Regions from separate parts of the Streptomyces dangxiongensis genome, predicted to be linked through region 3. Evidence: riboswitches for the same ligand, from Rfam matches in the RefSeq annotation. Region 3 holds a riboswitch; each other region holds the start of a gene.
The links. A riboswitch is a leader RNA that binds a small molecule or an ion and turns the genes downstream of it on or off. The one in region 3 is predicted to bind cobalamin.
Positions count from the first base shown of each region.

Region 1: linked by a shared signal. The riboswitch ahead of D9753_RS17160 (Nickel transporter NicT) and the one ahead of D9753_RS08345 (CbtB domain-containing protein) in region 3 are both predicted to bind cobalamin.
Region 2: linked by a shared signal. The riboswitch ahead of D9753_RS27540 (cobalamin biosynthesis protein) and the one ahead of D9753_RS08345 (CbtB domain-containing protein) in region 3 are both predicted to bind cobalamin.

Region 1 is NZ_CP033073.1:3,842,156-3,848,169, forward strand. It holds gene D9753_RS17145 (DUF4142 domain-containing protein) at 1-562, shown strand, start outside; gene D9753_RS17150 (glycoside hydrolase family 13 protein) at 559-2,205, opposite strand; gene D9753_RS17155 (ArsR/SmtB family transcription factor) at 2,287-2,637, opposite strand; cobalamin riboswitch at 2,716-2,900, shown strand; gene D9753_RS17160 (Nickel transporter NicT) at 2,930-4,015, shown strand; gene D9753_RS17165 (nucleoside hydrolase) at 4,068-5,033, opposite strand; gene D9753_RS17170 (hypothetical protein) at 5,237-6,014, shown strand, end outside.
Region 2 is NZ_CP033073.1:6,101,856-6,107,869, reverse strand. It holds gene D9753_RS27555 (GH25 family lysozyme) at 1-113, shown strand, start outside; gene D9753_RS27550 (inorganic phosphate transporter) at 95-1,351, shown strand; gene D9753_RS27545 (hypothetical protein) at 1,387-1,614, shown strand; cobalamin riboswitch at 1,745-1,885, shown strand; gene D9753_RS27540 (cobalamin biosynthesis protein) at 2,001-2,945, shown strand; gene D9753_RS27535 (cobyric acid synthase) at 2,942-4,450, shown strand; gene cobN (cobaltochelatase subunit CobN) at 4,447-6,014, shown strand, end outside.
Region 3 is NZ_CP033073.1:1,890,048-1,896,061, reverse strand. It holds gene D9753_RS08360 (HAD family hydrolase) at 1-168, opposite strand, end outside; gene D9753_RS08355 (amidase) at 229-1,704, opposite strand; gene D9753_RS08350 (hypothetical protein) at 2,045-3,640, shown strand; cobalamin riboswitch at 3,712-3,831, shown strand; gene D9753_RS08345 (CbtB domain-containing protein) at 3,868-4,089, shown strand; gene D9753_RS08340 (CbtA family protein) at 4,111-4,863, shown strand; gene D9753_RS08335 (histidine phosphatase family protein) at 4,969-5,550, opposite strand; partial or broken gene D9753_RS39310 (potassium-transporting ATPase subunit KdpA) at 5,656-5,802, opposite strand; gene kdpF (K(+)-transporting ATPase subunit F) at 5,853-5,957, opposite strand.

The DNA of each region.
Region 1 (6,014 bases), 2.0 Mb from region 3:
CGGGCTGCAGAAGGGCGGCTCCAAGGAGGTGATCACGGCCAGCCGGCACCTGGTCGACGGGCACTCGGCCCTGGACACCACCTGCCGCAAGATCGCGCCCATGCTGAACATCACCCTGCCCAACATCGCGAGCCCCCAGCAGGAGGGCTTCGTCAGCACGCTGAAGTCGGACAGCGGCAAGCAGTTCGACACCGACTTCGCCAACATCCTGCGGATGACCCACGGCGCGATCTTCAACACGATCGCCAAGATCCGGTCCACGACCAAGAACTCGCTGGTGCGGGCCCTGGCCGACCAGGCCAACGACACCGTGCTCGACCACATGACGGTGATGGAGAAGACGGGCCTGGTCGACTTCGACCAGACCCTGTTCCAGCAGACGACCCCGCCGAAGCTCCCCGACACCGACCTGACCCCGCCGCCCCCGGCCGCGGGCCAGCCGGAGGTGGTCCTCACCCCGCCGCCGACCGCCACCTCCACCCCCGTGGACATCGACGGCATCGCCGGTGGCGGCGGCAACGTCCCGGCGCCCGGCGCGAGTCCGGCGCCCACGGTGCGTTAGGCCAGCCACACGGTGGTGTCCGGTGGCAGGGTGCCGCCGCCCGGCAGCGGGACGCTGCTCAGCAGGACCTCGCCCGGCGGGAGCGGTACCGGCTCGGCGCCGAGGTTCGTGACGCACCGCCAGGCCTCGCCGCGGGTGAGGTCCAGCACCCCGGCGGGCGCCTCGGGCGTCCAGGTCAGCGACTCGTCCTCCAGCAGCTTGCGGCGCAGCCGCAGCGCGGTGCGGTACAGCTCCAGGGTGGAGCCCTCGGTGCCCGCCTGCGCCTCGACGGCGTACGCCGCGAAGGACTCCGGCTGCGGCAGCCAGGCGGCGCCGGACCCGAAGCCGTACGACGGCCCGGTCGTCGTCCACGGCAGGGGCACGCGGCAGCCGTCGCGGCCCTTGCGGACGTGGCCGGTGTGCTCCCAGATCGGGTCCTGGAGCACCTCGGTGGGCAGGTCGGCGACCTCGGGCAGGCCGAGTTCCTCGCCCTGGTAGAGGTACGCCGACCCGGGCAGCGCCAGCATCAGCAGGGTCGCGGCCCGGGCCCGGCGCAGGCCCGCCGCCGCGTCGACCGCGGGCGCGGTGCCGCCGGACAGCAGCCAGGCCGCCGGGTCGGTGCCGGGCGGCAGCACGAGGCGGGAGGCGTGCCGGACGACGTCGTGGTTGGACAGCACCCAGGTGGCGGGGGCGCCGACGGCACGGGCGGTGGCCAGCGAGGCGGTGATGACGTCCCGCAGCTCCTCCGCGTCCCACGGGGCGCCCAGGTACTCGAAGTTGAACGCCTGGCCGAGTTCGTCGGGGCGGGCGTACAGGGCCCGCCGGGTGCCCGGCACCCAGGCCTCGGCGACGGCGGTGCGCGGCGGGCTGTAGGCGTCGAAGACCGTGCGCCAGTCGCGGTAGATCGCGTGGACCTCGTCGCGGTCCCAGTACGGGTGGCTGCCGGGCGGGACCGCCAGCAGGGCCTCCTCACCGGTCGCGCCGACATCGCCGACGTCCCGCAGCGGCTCGGTGAGGTCCTTGGCCAGCCCGTGCGCGACGTCGACCCGGAACCCGTCGACCCCCCGGTCGGACCAGAAGCGCAGGGTGGTGCGGAAGTCCGCGCGGACCTCCTCGTCGTCCCAGTTGAGGTCGGGCTGTTCGGGGGCGAAGAGGTGCAGGTACCACTCGCCGTCGGGCACCCGCCGCCAGGCGCTGCCGCCGAACAGCGACTGCCAGTCGGTGGGCGGCAGTTCGCCGTGCGCGCCGCGGCCCTCGCGGAAGACGTAGCGGTCGCGGGCGGCGGAGCCTGGGGCGGCGCGCAGCGCCTCCTGGAACCAGGGGTGCCGGTCGGAGGTGTGGTTGGGGACGACGTCGACGACGACCTTCAGGCCGAGCCGGTGCGCCTCGGTGACCAGGGCGTCGAAGTCGTCCAGGGTGCCCAGGCGCGGGTCGACGTCCCGGTGGTCGGCGACGTCGTAGCCGCCGTCGGCGAGTTCGGAGGGGTAGAAGGGGCTCAGCCACAGGGCGTCCACGCCGAGCGTGGCCAGGTGGTTCAGGCGCTGGGTGATGCCCCTGAGGTCGCCCAGGCCGTCGCCGTCGGCGTCGGCGAAACTGCGCGGGTAGACCTGGTAGATGACGGCCTGCCGCCACCAGTCGGGGTTCCTGGACGAGAGGTCTGCCATGCGGGCTCCCAGAGGACGGACGACGGTACGGACTCGGTATCTGTCCACATTGCCCGGAAAGGGAACCTTTTTCGAGGCCGGTCAGGGGGTGCAGTGCTCCAGCAGGTCCCGCACCCGCGCGTCCACCACGCGGTAGCGCACCACGCGCCCCTCCTTCTCCCCCGCGACCACCCCGGCCGCCCTCAGCAGCCGCAACGCCTGGGAGACGGCGGGATCGTTCATGCCGGTGGCGATCGCGAGGTCGGAGACGGCGAGCGGGCCGGTGCGGTGCAGGGCGAGCAGCAGCGCGAGCCGGTTGGCGTCGGCCAGGAGGGAGAAACGGCCGGCCCAGGTGCGCAGGTGGTCCGCGTCGCCGATGGCGGCGATCGCCTCGCACACCCGGTGACCGTCGATGGTGCGACGGTCGGCTCGGTCGGCAGGCACGAGATGCATGACGCCATCCTCGCAGGCACCGATGTGATCTTGAATACCTGCGCAGGTGCGCAGCTATGCAGGGAACCTGCCGCCCCTCTACGGTGGGCGGGCCGTGGTGCTCGGGAAGTCGATGCAAGGTCGACGCGGCCCTCGCCACTGTGATCAGGGAGTTCCCGTTCCGTCCGGCAGCAGCCGGGCCACTGGTCGTACGCGACCGGGAAGGCAGGGACGGCGGACGCGGACCTGTAAGCCAGGAGACCGGCCACGGCGACTCACGAAGTGATCCACGAGGTGCTGGAGCGTGAACCTGATGGCCGATGCCGCGTCTTTCCGCTGGCGACGCGAGGACACCGTCAAGACGGCGGGGCTGATGGCGGTGATAGTCGCCCTGCACGTCGTCGCCTTCGGGATCCTCTTCCTCCTCGTCGCCCCCGAGCACTACCGGGTGGGCACCGACGTCTTCGGCGTCGGACTCGGCGTCACCGCCTACACCCTCGGCATGCGGCACGCCTTCGACGCCGACCACATCGCCGCCATCGACAACACCACCCGCAAGCTGATGGCCGACGGCAAGCGGCCCGTGTCGGTGGGCTTCTGGTTCGCGCTCGGCCACTCCAGCGTCGTCGTCCTGCTGGCGCTGCTGATCGCGGGCGGCACCTCCCTCGCCGGGAAGGTCATGAACGAGGGGTCCAGCACCCACCAGGTGCTCGGCGTCCTCGGGACCACGGTCTCCGGCACGTTCCTCTACCTCATCGCGGCCCTGAACCTGGTCGCACTGGTGGGCATCCTGCGGGTGTTCCGCGCCATGCGCGCCGGAGCGTACGACGAGAAGGAGCTGGAACAGCACCTGGCCTCGCGCGGCTTCATGAACCGGCTCCTCGGCCGGCTCACCAGGTCCGTGTCCCGGCCGGGCCAGATGTACCCGCTCGGCTTCCTCTTCGGCCTCGGCTTCGACACGGCCACCGAGGTCACGCTGATGGTGATGGCCGGCTCGGGTGCGGCGGCCGGCCTGCCCTGGTACGCGATCCTCTGCCTGCCGCTGCTCTTCGCCGCCGGCATGAGCCTGTTCGACACCCTCGACGGCACGTTCATGAACTTCGCCTACCAGTGGGCGTTCTCCAACCCCGTCCGCAAGGTGTTCTACAACCTCGCCATCACCGGCCTGTCCGTCGCCGTCGCCTTCTTCATCGGCACGATCGAGCTGGTCGGCGTCCTGCACGAGAAGTTCGACCTGCACGACGACGTCACCGGCTGGGTCGCCGGCCTCGACCTGGACAACGTCGGCTACCTCATCGTCGGCCTGTTCGTCGTCGTGTGGGCGGCGGCACTGGCGTACTGGCGGTTCGCCAGGGTGGAGGAACGCTGGTCGGAACGGGTACCGGCCACCGCCGACTAGGGCGTGGCGTCGAACTCCCGCCGTGGGGCGGGCGGGGGTTCGACGGCACGGCCTAGCGGCCGACGGTCTCCAGGTACAGCCTCACGTACCGGTCCGCGTCCACCTCCAGGGCCACGTCCACCAGGGCGTGTTCGCGGCGGCCCTCGTGGATCTCCGACTCGCCGGGACGGGGCCGGCGGTCCACGACCGTCTGGCCGCGGGACGGGCCGGGGGCCAGGGTGACCTCCACCGGCAGCAGCCGGGTGGTGATGCCCCGCGGGTCGGCGACCGCGCACACCGCGCCCGCGTCGCCGAGGCCGCCCGCCTCCTCCGCCTCGGCCGGCCCGCCCGGCGAGGTCGGCCGGTGGGCGAGGAGGTCGCCGGCCAGGCGGGTGCCGGGCTCGTCGCTGGCGCGCAGCCGGTGCACCTCCGGGCCGTCCACGACGACCTGCTGGAAGACGTCCAGGCCGTACATCGTGATCGGCACCCCGGCCGTCAGCAGGATCGCCGCCGCCTCCGGGTCGTGCCAGACGTTGAACTCCGCGACCGGGGTGGCGTTGCCGACAGCCACGGCCCCGCCCATGAACACGATCCGCCCGATGTTCGACGTCACCTCCGGATGGGTGCGCAGCAACAGCGCGATGTTCGTCAGCGGGGCGGTCGGGACCAGGGTCACCGGGCGCGGGGAGGCGAGGATCTCCCGGTGCAGCAGGGTGACGGCGTCGACGGCCGCCGGGGCCCGGGTGGGCGCGGGCAGGCCCAGGTCACCCATGCCGTCCGTGCCGTGCACGTGCCGGGCCGAGCGGGCCGGCTCGATCAGCGGGCGTGCGGCGCCCCGCGCCACCGGGATGTCGGGCGCGCCCGCCCGCTCCAGCACGGTCAGCGTGTTGCGGACCACCCCGTCGACGTCGGTGTTCCCGGCCACGCAGGTCACCGCCCGCAGGTCGAGACCCGGGTGCCGGACGGCGAACAGCAGGGCCAGGGCGTCGTCGACGCCGGTGTCGCAGTCGATGATCACGGGGATCGGCTCACCGGTCACAGCGCACTCCTTCCGTCGTCCCGACCTTAGATCAGCCTCCGCGCACCCGACCGGCACCGGCCCGGCCGGCCCCCGGGCGGCACCGCGCGGCGTCCCGCGCGTCCCCTCACCCGTACGGCCCCGGAGCGCTGGTGGGCGGGGCGGGGCGGTGGTGCCGTGGGAGCAGGCGTCCCGCCGGTCCGTACGCAGCCCAGGAGGCACCGATGACCCCCGCGATAGCCACCCGCGTCGCCCGGCTCCCCCGGGCCGTCCTGCTGCCCCTCCTCGGCGCCGGTCTGCTCACCGCCGGCGGCTGCGCCGCCCTCGGCCTGAACCGACCGGCGTCCGCCCCGCACCCCCTGCCCACCGTCGACCGGCCGGCCGCGACGCCCAGGACGTCCCCGCGGCCCGACGGGTCCACGCTCAGCGACGAGCAGGCACAGGCCGCGCTCATCACCGAGGGCGACCTCGGCGCCCCCTGGACCTCCACGCGCGGCGCGGCCACCTGGCGGGACGGGCTGCTGAAGGCGACCACCTCGGCCGGGGAGTGCCAGCGACTGCTGGACGCCCTCTACAGCGACGAGTTGCTCGGCGCCCCGGCCCGCGCCGCCATCGGCCTGGACGACGCCGACACCGACGCCCAGCTCCGCTACCAGATCGGCACCCGCCGCCCGTCGGACGTGAACGCCGTACTGGCCTGGTTGCAGACGATGCCGGCGCGGTGCGCGCGGTTCACCGCCACCACCGAGCTGGGGGCGGTGGAGGACGTCCGGGTGATCGACGCGCCGCTGCCCGAGGTCGGGGACGCGCGCCAGGGCCTCAGGGTCAGCGTGGCCGGTACGACACCGGACGGTGAGGAGAGCCTGCTCACGCTGGACCTCGCCACGGTCCGGGTCGGCAAGGACTCCTTCGCCCTCACCAACGGCGGCCTGGGTGACGTACCGAACGACGCGACGCAGGCCGCCGTCCAGATCGGCGCCCTGCGCCTGGCCGACATCCGCG
Region 2 (6,014 bases), 4.2 Mb from region 3:
GACGGTCACCACCATGCCGGTCCCAGTTCATCTTCCGTTCACCCAGGTTGCTTACGTTCGACTCGCCAATGACGTCGAACGATTGCCTGGGTAAATGGAAAGCTTCTCGCTGATCCTCGCGATTGTGGTGGTAACCGCTCTCGCGTTCGATTTCACGAACGGTTTCCACGACACCGCGAACGCGATGGCCACCACCATCTCCACAGGCGCCCTGAAGCCCAAGATCGCGGTGGCCATGTCCGCCGCCCTCAATCTTGTGGGCGCCTTCCTCTCCGTGGAGGTCGCGAACACGATCTCCAAGGGTCTCGTCGACGAGAGCGGCATCCGTCCCGAGGTCATCTTCGCCGCGCTGGTCGGCGCGATCCTCTGGAACCTGCTGACCTGGCTGGTGGGCCTGCCCTCCAGCTCCTCGCACGCCCTGATGGGCGGCCTGGTCGGCGCCACCGTCGCCTCCGCCGGTTTCGGCGCCGTCCACGGTGACGTTCTGGTCACCAAGGTGCTGCTCCCGGCGGTCGCCGCGCCGCTCGTGGCCGGTCTCGCCTCGCTGCTGGCCACCCGGTTCTCCTACGGCATCGGCGGCACCGCCGACGGCGAGGCCACCCGCAAGGGCTACCGCGCCGGCCAGATCGCCTCCGCCGGCCTGGTCTCCCTGGCCCACGGCACCAACGACGCCCAGAAGACGATGGGCATCATCACCCTCGCCCTCATCGCGGGCGGCTCCATCGCCCCCGGCTCCAACCCTCCCACCTGGGTGATCCTCTCCGCCGGCCTGGCCATCGCGCTCGGCACCTACATCGGCGGGTGGCGCATCATCCGCACCATGGGCAAGGGCCTGACCGACCTGGAGCCGCGCCAGGGCTTCGCCGCCCAGACCAGCGCCGCGACCGCCATCCTGGCCTCCGCCCACCTCGGTTTCTCCCTCTCCACCACCCACGTCGTCTCCGGTTCGGTGATGGGCGCGGGCCTCGGCCGCAAGGGCGGTGTGGTCCGCTGGTCCACCGCGACCCGCATGTTCGTCGCCTGGGCGCTCACCCTCCCGGCCGCCGCGCTGGTCGGCGCGGGCGCCGAGTCCGTCACCGGCCTGGGTGACTGGGGTACCGCAGTCGTCGCCGTCTTCCTCGTCGCCTCCAGCGCCGCGATCTACAAGTTCTCCCGCCGCGAGGTCGTGGACCACACCCACGTGGTCCAGGAGAGCGGCGAGCCGGCCGGTGTGGTCACCACCGCCATCGCCGCCGTGATCCCGCCCCCGGCCGGCCAGGTCGTCGTCGACCTGGACATCGCCTTCCCGCAGCAGGCCACGGCCCCGGCCGTCGAGCCCGCTCCCCCGGCGGCCCCGGCCGCCACCGTCTGAGCCCGGTCACCCCGGTTACCGAAGGAAGCATCCCCATGAAGATCGACTGGGCGGCCCTCGGCTCCGTCTTCGGAGTGAGCCTCGTGGCCACCGTGGGCCTCGTGTCCCTGTTCACCCTCGGCATCGCGGGCCTGAACCGGCGCGAGAAGGCCACGGCGCAGGGCGGCACCGCGGGACTCGCCGTCACCGGCGCCTACCTCTGCTTCGCGGCCTGCGCGGCGGCGGTGGCGTACGGCATCCACCTGGTCGTGGCCAAAGCCTGACCCGCGCCCCCTCGGAGGCTCCCCCGCACCGGCCGTGGAGGGGAGCCTCCGTCATGTCCCACCCGGCCCGCACGTCCCTCGGTGTGGTGATCGGCACACTCTCCCCACGCAGGTCAACGGCAAGTTGACGGCCCTTCCGGGCGCGTGGTGGACTGCCCAGGCCATCTACGGCGGCAGAAGAGGAAGCCGGTGCGAATCCGGCGCGGTCCCGCCACTGTCACCGGGGAGGAATCCCCGGGAGCCAGGAACTCTCACCGCCGATTCACGTCGAACCAGGGCGCGGACACCCTGAGTGAGGACCTACAGCGACATGCTCGGCTGCCCATCGAGGACCCGTTCGAGGACCCGCACCCGGACCGCTCCCGCCCCCACGGCCGGCTGAGCCGATGGGTGCCGATCGCACATACGCGTACGGCGCCGCCGCCGGCCTCCTCGGTGACCTGCTCCTCGGCGATCCGCGCCGCGGGCATCCGGTCGCCGCGTTCGGCCGGGCGGCCGGAGCCGTGGAACGCGTCCTGTGGCACGACCATCGCGGCTGGGGTGCCGTGCACACCGCCGTGTGCGCCGGCGGCGCCGTCGCGCTGGGCGCGCTGGCCGCACGCGCCACGCGCCCCCGCCCCGCCGTCTCCACCGCGCTGACCGCCGTCGCCGCCTGGGCGGTCGTCGGCGGCACCTCGCTCGCCCGCGAGGCCCGCGCCGTCGGGCGCGCCCTGGAGGCCGGGGACGTCGAGGCCGCCCGGGCCCGGCTGCCCCACCTGTGCGGCCGGGACCCGCAGGCGCTGGACGCCGACGGCATCGCCCGCGCCGTGGTCGAGTCGGTCGCCGAGAACACCTCCGACGCCGTGGTCGGCGCCCTCGTCTGGGGCGCCGTGGCCGGCGTCCCCGGGCTGCTCGGGTTCCGGGCGGTCAACACCCTGGACGCGATGGTGGGCCACAGATCACCCCGCCACCGGCGCTACGGCTGGGCCTCCGCCCGCCTCGACGACGTCGCCGGCTGGCCCGGGGCCCGGCTCACCGCCGTACTCGCCACCCTCGCCGGACCCGATCCGCGCGGTGCCGCGCGGGCCTGGCGGGCCGATGCCTCCCGGCACCCGAGCCCCAACGCCGGTCCCGTGGAGGCCGCGTTCGCGGGCGCCCTCGGCGTGCGGCTGGGCGGCACGCTCTCCTACGGCGGCCGGGTCGAACACCGGCCCGTGCTCAACGGCGGCACCGGACGGCCGGTCCGGGTCATCGACATCGACCGGGCCGTACGGCTCTCCCGTCGCGTCGGCCTCCTCGCGCTCGGCACCACGCTCGCCGCGCGCGGCCTGATGAAGGGACGTGGGAAGTGAACGGGGGTCTCCTCGTCGCCGGCACCACCTCCGACGCCGGCAAGAGCGTCGTGACGGCCGGGATCTGCCGCTGGCTGGTCCGCCAGGGCGTGAAGGTGGCGCCGTTCAAGGCGCAGAACATGTCCCTGAACTCGTTCGTCACCCTGGAAGGCGCGGAGATCGGGCGGGCGCAGGCCATGCAGGCGCAGGCCTGCCGCGTCGAGCCCACCGCGCTCATGAACCCCGTGCTGCTCAAGCCGGGCGGCGAACAGAGCAGCCAGGTGGTGCTGCTCGGCAAGCCCGTCGGGGAGCTGAGCGCGCGCGGCTACCACGGGGGGCGCCAGCAGCGGCTGCTCGGCACGGTGCTGGACTGCCTGGCCGAGTTGCGGGGCACGTATGACGCGGTGATCTGTGAGGGGGCGGGCAGTCCGGCCGAGATCAACCTGCGGCGGACGGACATCGTCAACATGGGCATCGCCCGCAACGCGCGGCTGCCCGTGCTGGTGGTGGGGGACATCGACCGCGGGGGCGTCTTCGCGTCCTTCTTCGGCACCGTCGCCCTGCTCTCCCCCGAGGACCAGGAACTGGTCGCCGGGTTCCTCGTGAACAAGTTCCGCGGCGACGTGTCGCTGCTGGAGCCGGGCCTGGACATGCTGTACGGGCTCACCGGACGGCGGACGTACGGCGTCCTGCCCTTCCGGCACGGCCTCGGCATCGACGAGGAGGACGGCCTGAGAGTGTCCCTGCGGGGCACCGTCCGCGAGTCCTCCGTGACGCCCCCGGTCGGCGCGGACGTGCTGCGGGTCGCCGTCTGCGCGGTCCCGCTGATGTCCAACTTCACCGACGTGGACGCCCTCGCCGCCGAACCGGGCGTCGTCGTGCGCTTCGTGGACCGCCCGGAGGAGCTGGCCGACGCCGACCTCGTGGTGGTCCCGGGCACGCGCGCCACCGTGCGGGCGCTGCAGTGGCTGCGGGAACGCGGGCTGGCCGACGCCCTCGTACGGCGGGCCGCCGAGGGGCGCCCCGTGCTCGGCATCTGCGGCGGTTTCCAGCTCCTCGGCGAGCACATCGAGGACGAGGTCGAGTCCCGCGCCGGACACGTCCCCGGGCTCGGCCTGCTCCCCGTCCGGGTCCGCTTCGCCCGCGAGAAGACCCTCACGCGGCCCGTCGGCCAGGCCCTCGGCGAGCGGGTGGAGGGGTACGAGATCCATCACGGGGTCGCCGACGTCACCGGCGGGGAGGCCTTCCTGGACGGCTGCCGTGCCGGCCGGACCTGGGGCACCCACTGGCACGGCTCGCTGGAGTCGGACGGCTTCCGGCGGGCCTTCCTGCGCGAGGTGGCCGCCGCCGCGGGCCGCCGCTTCGTGCCCGCGCCGGACACCTCCTTCGCCGCGCTGCGCGAGGAGCAGCTCGACCGGCTCGGCGACCTGATCGAACAGCACGCGGACACCGACGCGCTCTGGCGGCTCATCGAGTCGGGCGCGCCGCAAGGACTGCCTTTCATTCCACCGGGAGCGCCCGCATGAGCACAGTGTTGTTGTTGTCGACCGCCGACACGGATCTGCTGGCGGCCCGGGCCTGTGGCGCCGGCTACCGCATCGGCAACCCCACCCGTGTCGACGTCGCCGCGGAGCTGCCGGCCCTGGTCGAGGGCGCGGACATCGCCGTCGTACGGCTGCTGGGCGGCAAGCGCGCCTGGGAGGACGGGCTGGCGGTGCTGGGGGCGTCCGGGATCCCGACCGTGCTGCTGGGCGGCGAGGCCGTCCCGGACGCCGAGCTGATGGCCGAGTCGTCCGTGCCGGCCGGTGTGGTCGCCGAGGCGCTGAAGTACCTGGTCGAGGGCGGGCCGGAGAACCTGCTGGAGCTGTCCCGGTTCCTGTCGGACACCGTGCTGCTGACCGGTGAGGGCTTCGAGGGGCCGCGCGGCATGCCGGAGTACGGCGTGCACGGCGACCGCCCGGTCGTGGCCGGCCGCCCGACCGTGGGCGTCCTCTTCTACCGGGCGCACGAACTGAGCGGCAACACCGCCTTCGTGGACACGCTGTGCGACGCGATCGAGGCGCACGGCGCCAACGCCCTTCCCGTGTACTGCGGTTCGCTGCGCGGCGCGGACGCCGGGCTGTACCGGCTGCTGGAGCGGGCCGACGTGCTGGTGGCCACCGTCCTCGCGGCCGGCGGCACGCACGCCTCGCAGGCCTCGGCGGGCGGCGACGAGGAGTCCTGGGACATCGGCGCCCTCGCCGACCTCGACGTGCCCGTCCTGCAGGGCCTGTGCCTGACCTCCTCGCGGGCCGCGTGGGAGGAGTCCGACGCGGCCCTGTCCCCCATGGATGCGGCGATGCAGGTCGCGATCCCGGAGTTCGACGGCCGTCTCGTCACCGTCCCGTTCTCCTTCAAGGAGCAGGGTCCCGACGACGTGCCGGTGTACGTCGCCGACCCCGAGCGGGCCTCGCGGGTCGCCGGGATCGCCCTGCGGCACGCCCGGCTGAAGCACAAGCCGAACGCCGAGAAGAAGATCGCCCTGGTCTTCACCGCGTACCCGACCAAGCACTCCCGGGTCGGCAACGCGGTGGGTCTGGACACGCCCGCGTCCGCGGTGCGGGTGCTGGACGCGCTGCGGGACGCCGGCTACGCCCTGACCGAGTACCCCGCCGGCGGTGACGAACTGATCCACCGGCTGATCGAGGCCGGCGGCCACGACGTGGAATGGCTGACGGAGGAGCAGCTTGCCGCCGCGCCCGCCCGGGTGCCGCTGGCCGACTACCGGGCGTGGTTCGAGAAGCTGGACCCGGGGCTGCGGGACGCGATGACCGAGGCGTGGGGCGAGCCGCCGGGCGGCCTGTACGTGGACGGCGACGACATCGTGCTGGCGTCGCTGCGGTTCGGGAACGTCGTCGTGATGATCCAGCCGCCGCGCGGCTTCGGCGAGAACCCGATCGCGATCTACCACGACCCGGACATGCCGCCCTCCCACCACTACATGGCGGCCTACAGGTGGCTGGAGCACGGTTTCGGCGCCGACGCGGTCGTGCACATGGGCAAGCACGGCACGATGGAGTGGCTGCCGGGCAAGGGCCTGGGGCTCAGCGC
Region 3 (6,014 bases):
ACGGCGGCCGACGAAGGTGGCCAGCAGGGCGTCGTCGACCTCCAGCCCGTGCGCACGGAACAGCCGGGTCCACGCGGCACGGCTGCGGTGCTCGGTGGCCACCAGCGTGCCGTCGAGATCGAAGAGTGCGGCGCGGACCGGCTCAGCGCCGGAGGGGTGTGCGGTCATCGGTGTCAACCATCCTTGTCCCTGGGGGGCGGGTGTGGGGCCCAGTGGCCGGGCGGGACGTCACCGGGCGGTGAGCCCCGGGTCGAACTGCTGGTACAGGTGCTGCCAGTCGAGGTGCTCCTGGCAGGCGGCGGCACCGCGGACGACGGCCGCGTCGTTGTGCCGGCGGGCCGCGAGCTGCATGCCGACGGGGACGCCGTTGGCCGCCCGGCCCACCGGGACGGTGGCCGCGGGGCTGCCGATCAGGTTGTACGGGCTCGTCATGGACCAGCCGACGAACGGGTCGGTGTCCTGGCCGTTGACCTGACGGGGGCCGACGGTGGTGCGCGTGGTGTCGTTGGGGATGCCCGCCACGCAGTTCACCGGGCTGACGATCAGGTCGTAGCCGTCGAAGACGTCCTCGAACGCGTCCAGCACCTGGGTGCGCACGAGGTCGCCCAGGCGGAAGTCCACCGCGCTCAGCGCGGCACCGGTCCGGACACTGTCCAGATAGCCCGGGTCCACGACGCGGCCCTGCTCGCCCAGCAGGTCGATGCCCTGCCGCAGGCTGATCTCGGCGGACTCCGCGTGGGCCATCGACAGGTAGCGGCGCCACATCCGGGTCAGCTCGGCGGCGGGGAGCGGCAGCCGGAAGTCCACCTCCACGATCTCGGCGCCGGCCTCTTCGAGGGCGGGCAGCGCGGCCCGCACCAGCGCCACGACCTCCGGCTCGACCGGGTATCCGCCGAGGTCGGGCGTGTAGGCGACCCGCATCCCGGCCAGTGACGGCGAGAGCGCCGCCGCCAGCGGCTCACCCACCGGGAAGGAGTACGGGTCCCGGGGGTGCGGGCCCGACATCAGGTCGAGTCCCAGGACGGCGTCGTCCACGGTCCTGGCCAGCGGTGCGTAGCAGACCATCGGGTTGAGACGGCGGAACGCGTTGGGCCGGGCCGGCACCGCCACCCGTCCGAAGGTCGTCATCATGGTGAACACACCGCAGAAGGCTCCGGGTACGCGCAGCGAACCGCCCGCGTCCGAGCCCTGCGCCAGCGGGACCATGCCCGTCGCGACCGCCGCCGCGCTCCCGCCGGAGGAGCCGCCCGCGTTCATCGTCAGGTTGAACGGCGTGGACGCCGGCCCCAGCAGGGAGCTGTCCGTCGTCGCCTTGAACCCGAACTCCGGCGTGTTCGTCTTGCCGACCACGATGGCGCCGGCATCGGTCAACCGCTCGACGCACAGGATCGTATCCTGTGCGACCTCCTCCGCGAAGATCTTCGAACCACGCGTGACGCGCACGCCCGCGACGGGATCCAGGTCCTTCACGCCGATGGGCACCCCGTGCAGCGGACCCAGCTCGGCCCCGGACAGCACGGCCTGTTCCGCTTCCTTGGCTGCGGCGAGCGCCTGGTCGGCGCAGACCGTGACGAACGCGTTGACCGCGGGGTTGAGCCGCTCGATGCGGTCCAGGGAGTTCTGCACCACCTCCACCGGTGACACGGTCCGGGAACGAACAAGCTCGGCGAGCTGGAGCGCCGTCAGCGCCTCGAAATCGCTCATCACTCTTTCCTTCCTCGACAACACCGGCATCCGTGGACCGGCGTACCAGTAGCCGCCCAGCCGGGTGGGACTTGGTACGGACTAAAACACCGCGGCGTCGCAGAGGGTTGCGTGATCGGTGGCCGCGTACCCCCACCGAACAGCCCGTGACGACTGTTTTCGGCCGGACACGCGCCGATCGGCGGAAGCCGGACACCGATCGTGAGGAACGATGCGCGCTGCGAAGTCATGGCCGGTCGGGTGCGGCGGTACTACGGTGACCCCTCAAGTGACGCCCCGACCGTGTCCGAGGGGGAAGCGGTCCGCTCGCCGGGGGCGTCCGGGGCCGAGGGGAGCCACCGTGCAGGTGCTGTATGCCGTCGCGTTCGATGTCCAGGACGCCCGGTGCGCCCGGCGGCCCGGACACGTGTACGAGCGTCTCCGTGACCATCTCGCCGCATGGCTCGGTGACCGCGGCCGGTTACCGGCGCCGTACCCCGCGGATCTCGACCGCGCCGGGCGGGCGGTGATCACCGGCAGGATTCCCGGGCAGGGCGAACGGCGGGTGAGCTGGTCCGTGGCGGGCGACGAGCGTGCCCGCGCCCTGCGGATGGCCATTCACCAGCCGCTGTCGGACGGCCCGGCACAGTTCGTCACCCGCGTCACGGTCTCCGGGACGGAGGACGGCGCCGGGGGACTCCGGGTCGTCATGGGCAGGGAGATCCCCGACGGCTGGATCGCGCCGGTGCAGAACCCGCGGCTCAGGCGTCCCCATCTGCTGCGTGCGGTGCTCGCGGACGGCGAACTCGATGTGCGGGTGCTCGGCCAGCGCGCCACCGGGCGGTACGAGCGGATCCGGGAGCACGGGCACGCGGCGGTCCTGCTGGAGTCGCTCGCGCTGAGCACGCGCCTGCCCATCCTTCTCATGCACCCCCGGGACCAGGCGGCGTGGACGACGGCGGCCGACGCCTCGGGGCAACTCGCCGGACTGGCCCAGGTCGTGACGCTGAACTACGTCACCGCGCAGGCCGTCCGCCGGGTCCACGAACAGGTGGCCGTGCCGAGCGGCGGGGCACGGCTGGTCTGGCCCAACCTCGGCCTGGAGCATCCCGCCTACTCCCGCGAGCAGGTGTCCCAGCCGTCCTTCGTGAGCAGACGGCTGATGCCCTCGCTCGCCCACCTCTCCGTCATCGCCCGGGGCAGCGACACGGCGTGGGAGCGGGCGCGGCAGGCCTCCTACCGGGCCGGGGCGCGCAGAGCGGCGGAACGGCTGTCGCGCGCCCAGGCCGCCGGCGACACGACCGCCGAACTCCAGGCGCTGAAGGAACGCGCGCGGCAGCTCGAGGAGGACACCAGGTCGTGGGAGGACATGGCCCAGAGCTGTATGGAGGAACGCGACAAGGCGCAGTCCGAGGCCGCCGCGGCCGAGGCGCTGCGCCAGGACCGGGACTACTGGAAGAAGCTGTACCTGGAACAGTCCAGGGGCGGGACCGGGCAGGCGGCCGAGCCGGACGTCTGGCACCGGATCCCGGTCCTGGGCACGGACGCCGTACCCACCTTCGAGGCTCTCGCCAGGACGTCGGAGGAACGCCTCGTGTTCACGGTGCGGGCGGCGCGGGCGTGGAAGGCCTCCCAGTACCCGTATCCCGAGGAGATGACCGACCAGCTCATCGCCCTCGCCCAGGCCGCGATGGACCTGTACACCAAGCCCGGCAAGCGGCCCAGGCTCGACCAGTGGTTCTACGACCACCACGGGCTGAGGTTCGCGAACAGCGACGAGAAGCTCAGCAAGAACAAGGACAAGCGCTACTTCACGTTCGAGCACAAGCGCCGGGACGGGCTGCCGCACATCAAGGTCCGGGACGCCGTGTCGCCGAGCGAGGCCGGGCGGATCTACTTCGCGCTGGACCCCGAGGGCAAGCGGCTGATCGTCAACCATGTGGGGCTGCACCTGTGACCGGCCGCGCCGCCCGGCCGTACGCCCGACGGGCGTGCGCCCTTGGCCGGGCAGGCGCCGCGCGGTACGGTCTGTCCGATATCGACGACGGTCGACGGAAGCCGGTGCAAGTCCGGCACGGTCGCGCCACTGTATGCGAGAGCCTCCGGGTGTTCGTGAGTCAGACCCGTGGCCGTCGTCCTGTGCACCACCGAGATGGGACGCGAACTCCCAGAGGAGGTCCTGCCATGGCGCAGACCGTCGCTCCGCCGACAGCCACCACCCCCGCCGTACCGGCCAAGCTGCCACTGAAGGCCATCGCTCCGTGGGCGGTCTTCTTCGGCATCCTCATGCTCGTCCTGCTGTACTTCGTCGGCGCCGAACAGGGCGCCACCTCCGTGCTCAACGGCACGGACGTCCACGAGTGGGTGCACGACGCCCGCCACCTGCTCGGCTTCCCCTGCCACTGACGCGAGGGACGCCCCACACCCATGAACTCCGCAACAGTGAGGAACCTCCTCGTGCGGGGCATGCTCGCCGGTCTGGCCGCCGGCGTGCTCGCCCTGGTCGTCGCCTACTTCCTCGGTGAGCCGAGCGTCGACAGGGCGATCGGCTTCGAGGACGCCCACTCCCACGCGCACGAGACGGAGGTCGTCTCGCGCTCCGTGCAGTCCACCGCCGGCCTCGCCACCGGTGTCCTCGTCTACGGGGTCGCGTTCGGCGGCATCGCCGCACTCGCCTTCTGCTTCGCGCTCGGCCGCGTCGGCCGCTTCTCCCCGCGGGCGACCGCGCTGCTGCTGTCGGGCTCCGCGCTGCTCGTCGTGTACGTCGTCCCGTTCCTGAAGTACCCGGCCAGCCCGCCCTCGGTCGGCGACCCCGGCACCATCGGCGAACGGACCGGCCTGTACTTCCTGATGATGCTGCTCAGCGTGCTCCTCGCGGTCGCCGCCACCCTTGTGGGCAAGCGGCTCGCACCCCGGCTGGGCACCTGGTACGCCACCGTCGCCGCGGTGGCCGCCTTCGCCCTCGTGACGGCAGTGGCCTATGCCTTCCTGCCGGTCGTCGACGAGGTGCCGAAGGACTTCCCGGCCGCCCTGCTGTGGCGGTTCCGTCTCTCCGCGCTGGCCGTCCAGGCCGTCCTGTGGGCCGGATTCGGCCTGCTCTTCGGCGAGTTCGCCGAACGGCTGCTGCACCCGAGGCGCGTACGGTCCGGCGCCGGGCGACCGGTTCCCGCGCCGCACTGAACCACCAGGGACGCGAGGGGGCCTTTCGGATCCGTCCGAGGGGCCCTCTCGGCGTTCGCGTGACCGTCCGGTGCCCTCTCGGCGTTCCCGGGACAGCGGCCGGTGTCAGTGGGCGGACGTGCTCCCCAGCGGGTGGCCGAGCCGCAGGTTCCAGCGTCCGGACCGGCCGGTGACCTCCGTCGCCGTGAGCGGCGGCACGTCGAGGCGCCAGAACGCGGCGGCGGGCACGTGCAGGACGTGCACCACCACCGCGCGGACGACCTCCGGCTCCACCACGGCCACCGTCCGGCCCCCGGCGTGGCCGCACCGCTCCAGCCACCGTGCGACGCGCTCGCACAGGTCCCGTACCGAGGTGCCGCCGTGCGGTGCCGCGTCCGGATCGGCCAGCCAGCGGGCCAGCGCCGCCGGTTCGGCGCCGCCGACGTCCGCCAGCGCCCGGCCCCGCCACCGGCCCACGTCCAGTCCGGCGAGTTCCGCCGTCCCGGTGGCGTCGAGACCGAGCGCCGAGGCCGTCTCCCGGCAGCGCGTGCTGGGGGAGGCGAGGACCTGCCCGGCGGCGGGCACGTGACCCGCCGCCGCCATGGCCCGCGCCACGCCCGCGTCGTCGAGCGAGTCACCGTCGTCGAAACGGGCCCGCCGCAGGGAGGGGGTCGTCGCGGGTGCGATCAGGGTGACACGGGTGGTCACGGGGTCGGTCCTCCTGTCGTTCACGTACGCCTTGCCTGACCGTCGTCCGAGCGGCCCCGGCGGCCCGTCCGCGTGCGGGCCGCCGGGGGCCGTCGTCACCGCGCGCAGATACGCGGGCCAGGTCATCTCGGCGTCGGGGTCGGCACCGATGCCCCGGTAGATCCACGTCTCCACCCGCAGATGCCGCCGCGAGGAGCAGACCCGGGCCATACCGGTGCCGAGGGGGATGTGGATGAGCGCCAACGCGCCCATGAGGGCGAGCAGTTGGAGCACGCCTGCCGTTACGGGGCCCATGTCCGCGCTCAGAACCTCTCCGGGAAGAGCAGGGCGAGGACGAGGTGGCCCAGCAGGGCGACGGCAACGATCAGGCCGACTCCCGTCTCGACGTGGGACGCGTCGACGGTCACAGTCTCGTCACCCCCGGGCGACGAGTGCCACCAGCGCGAAGGCCGCGAGCACGGTGA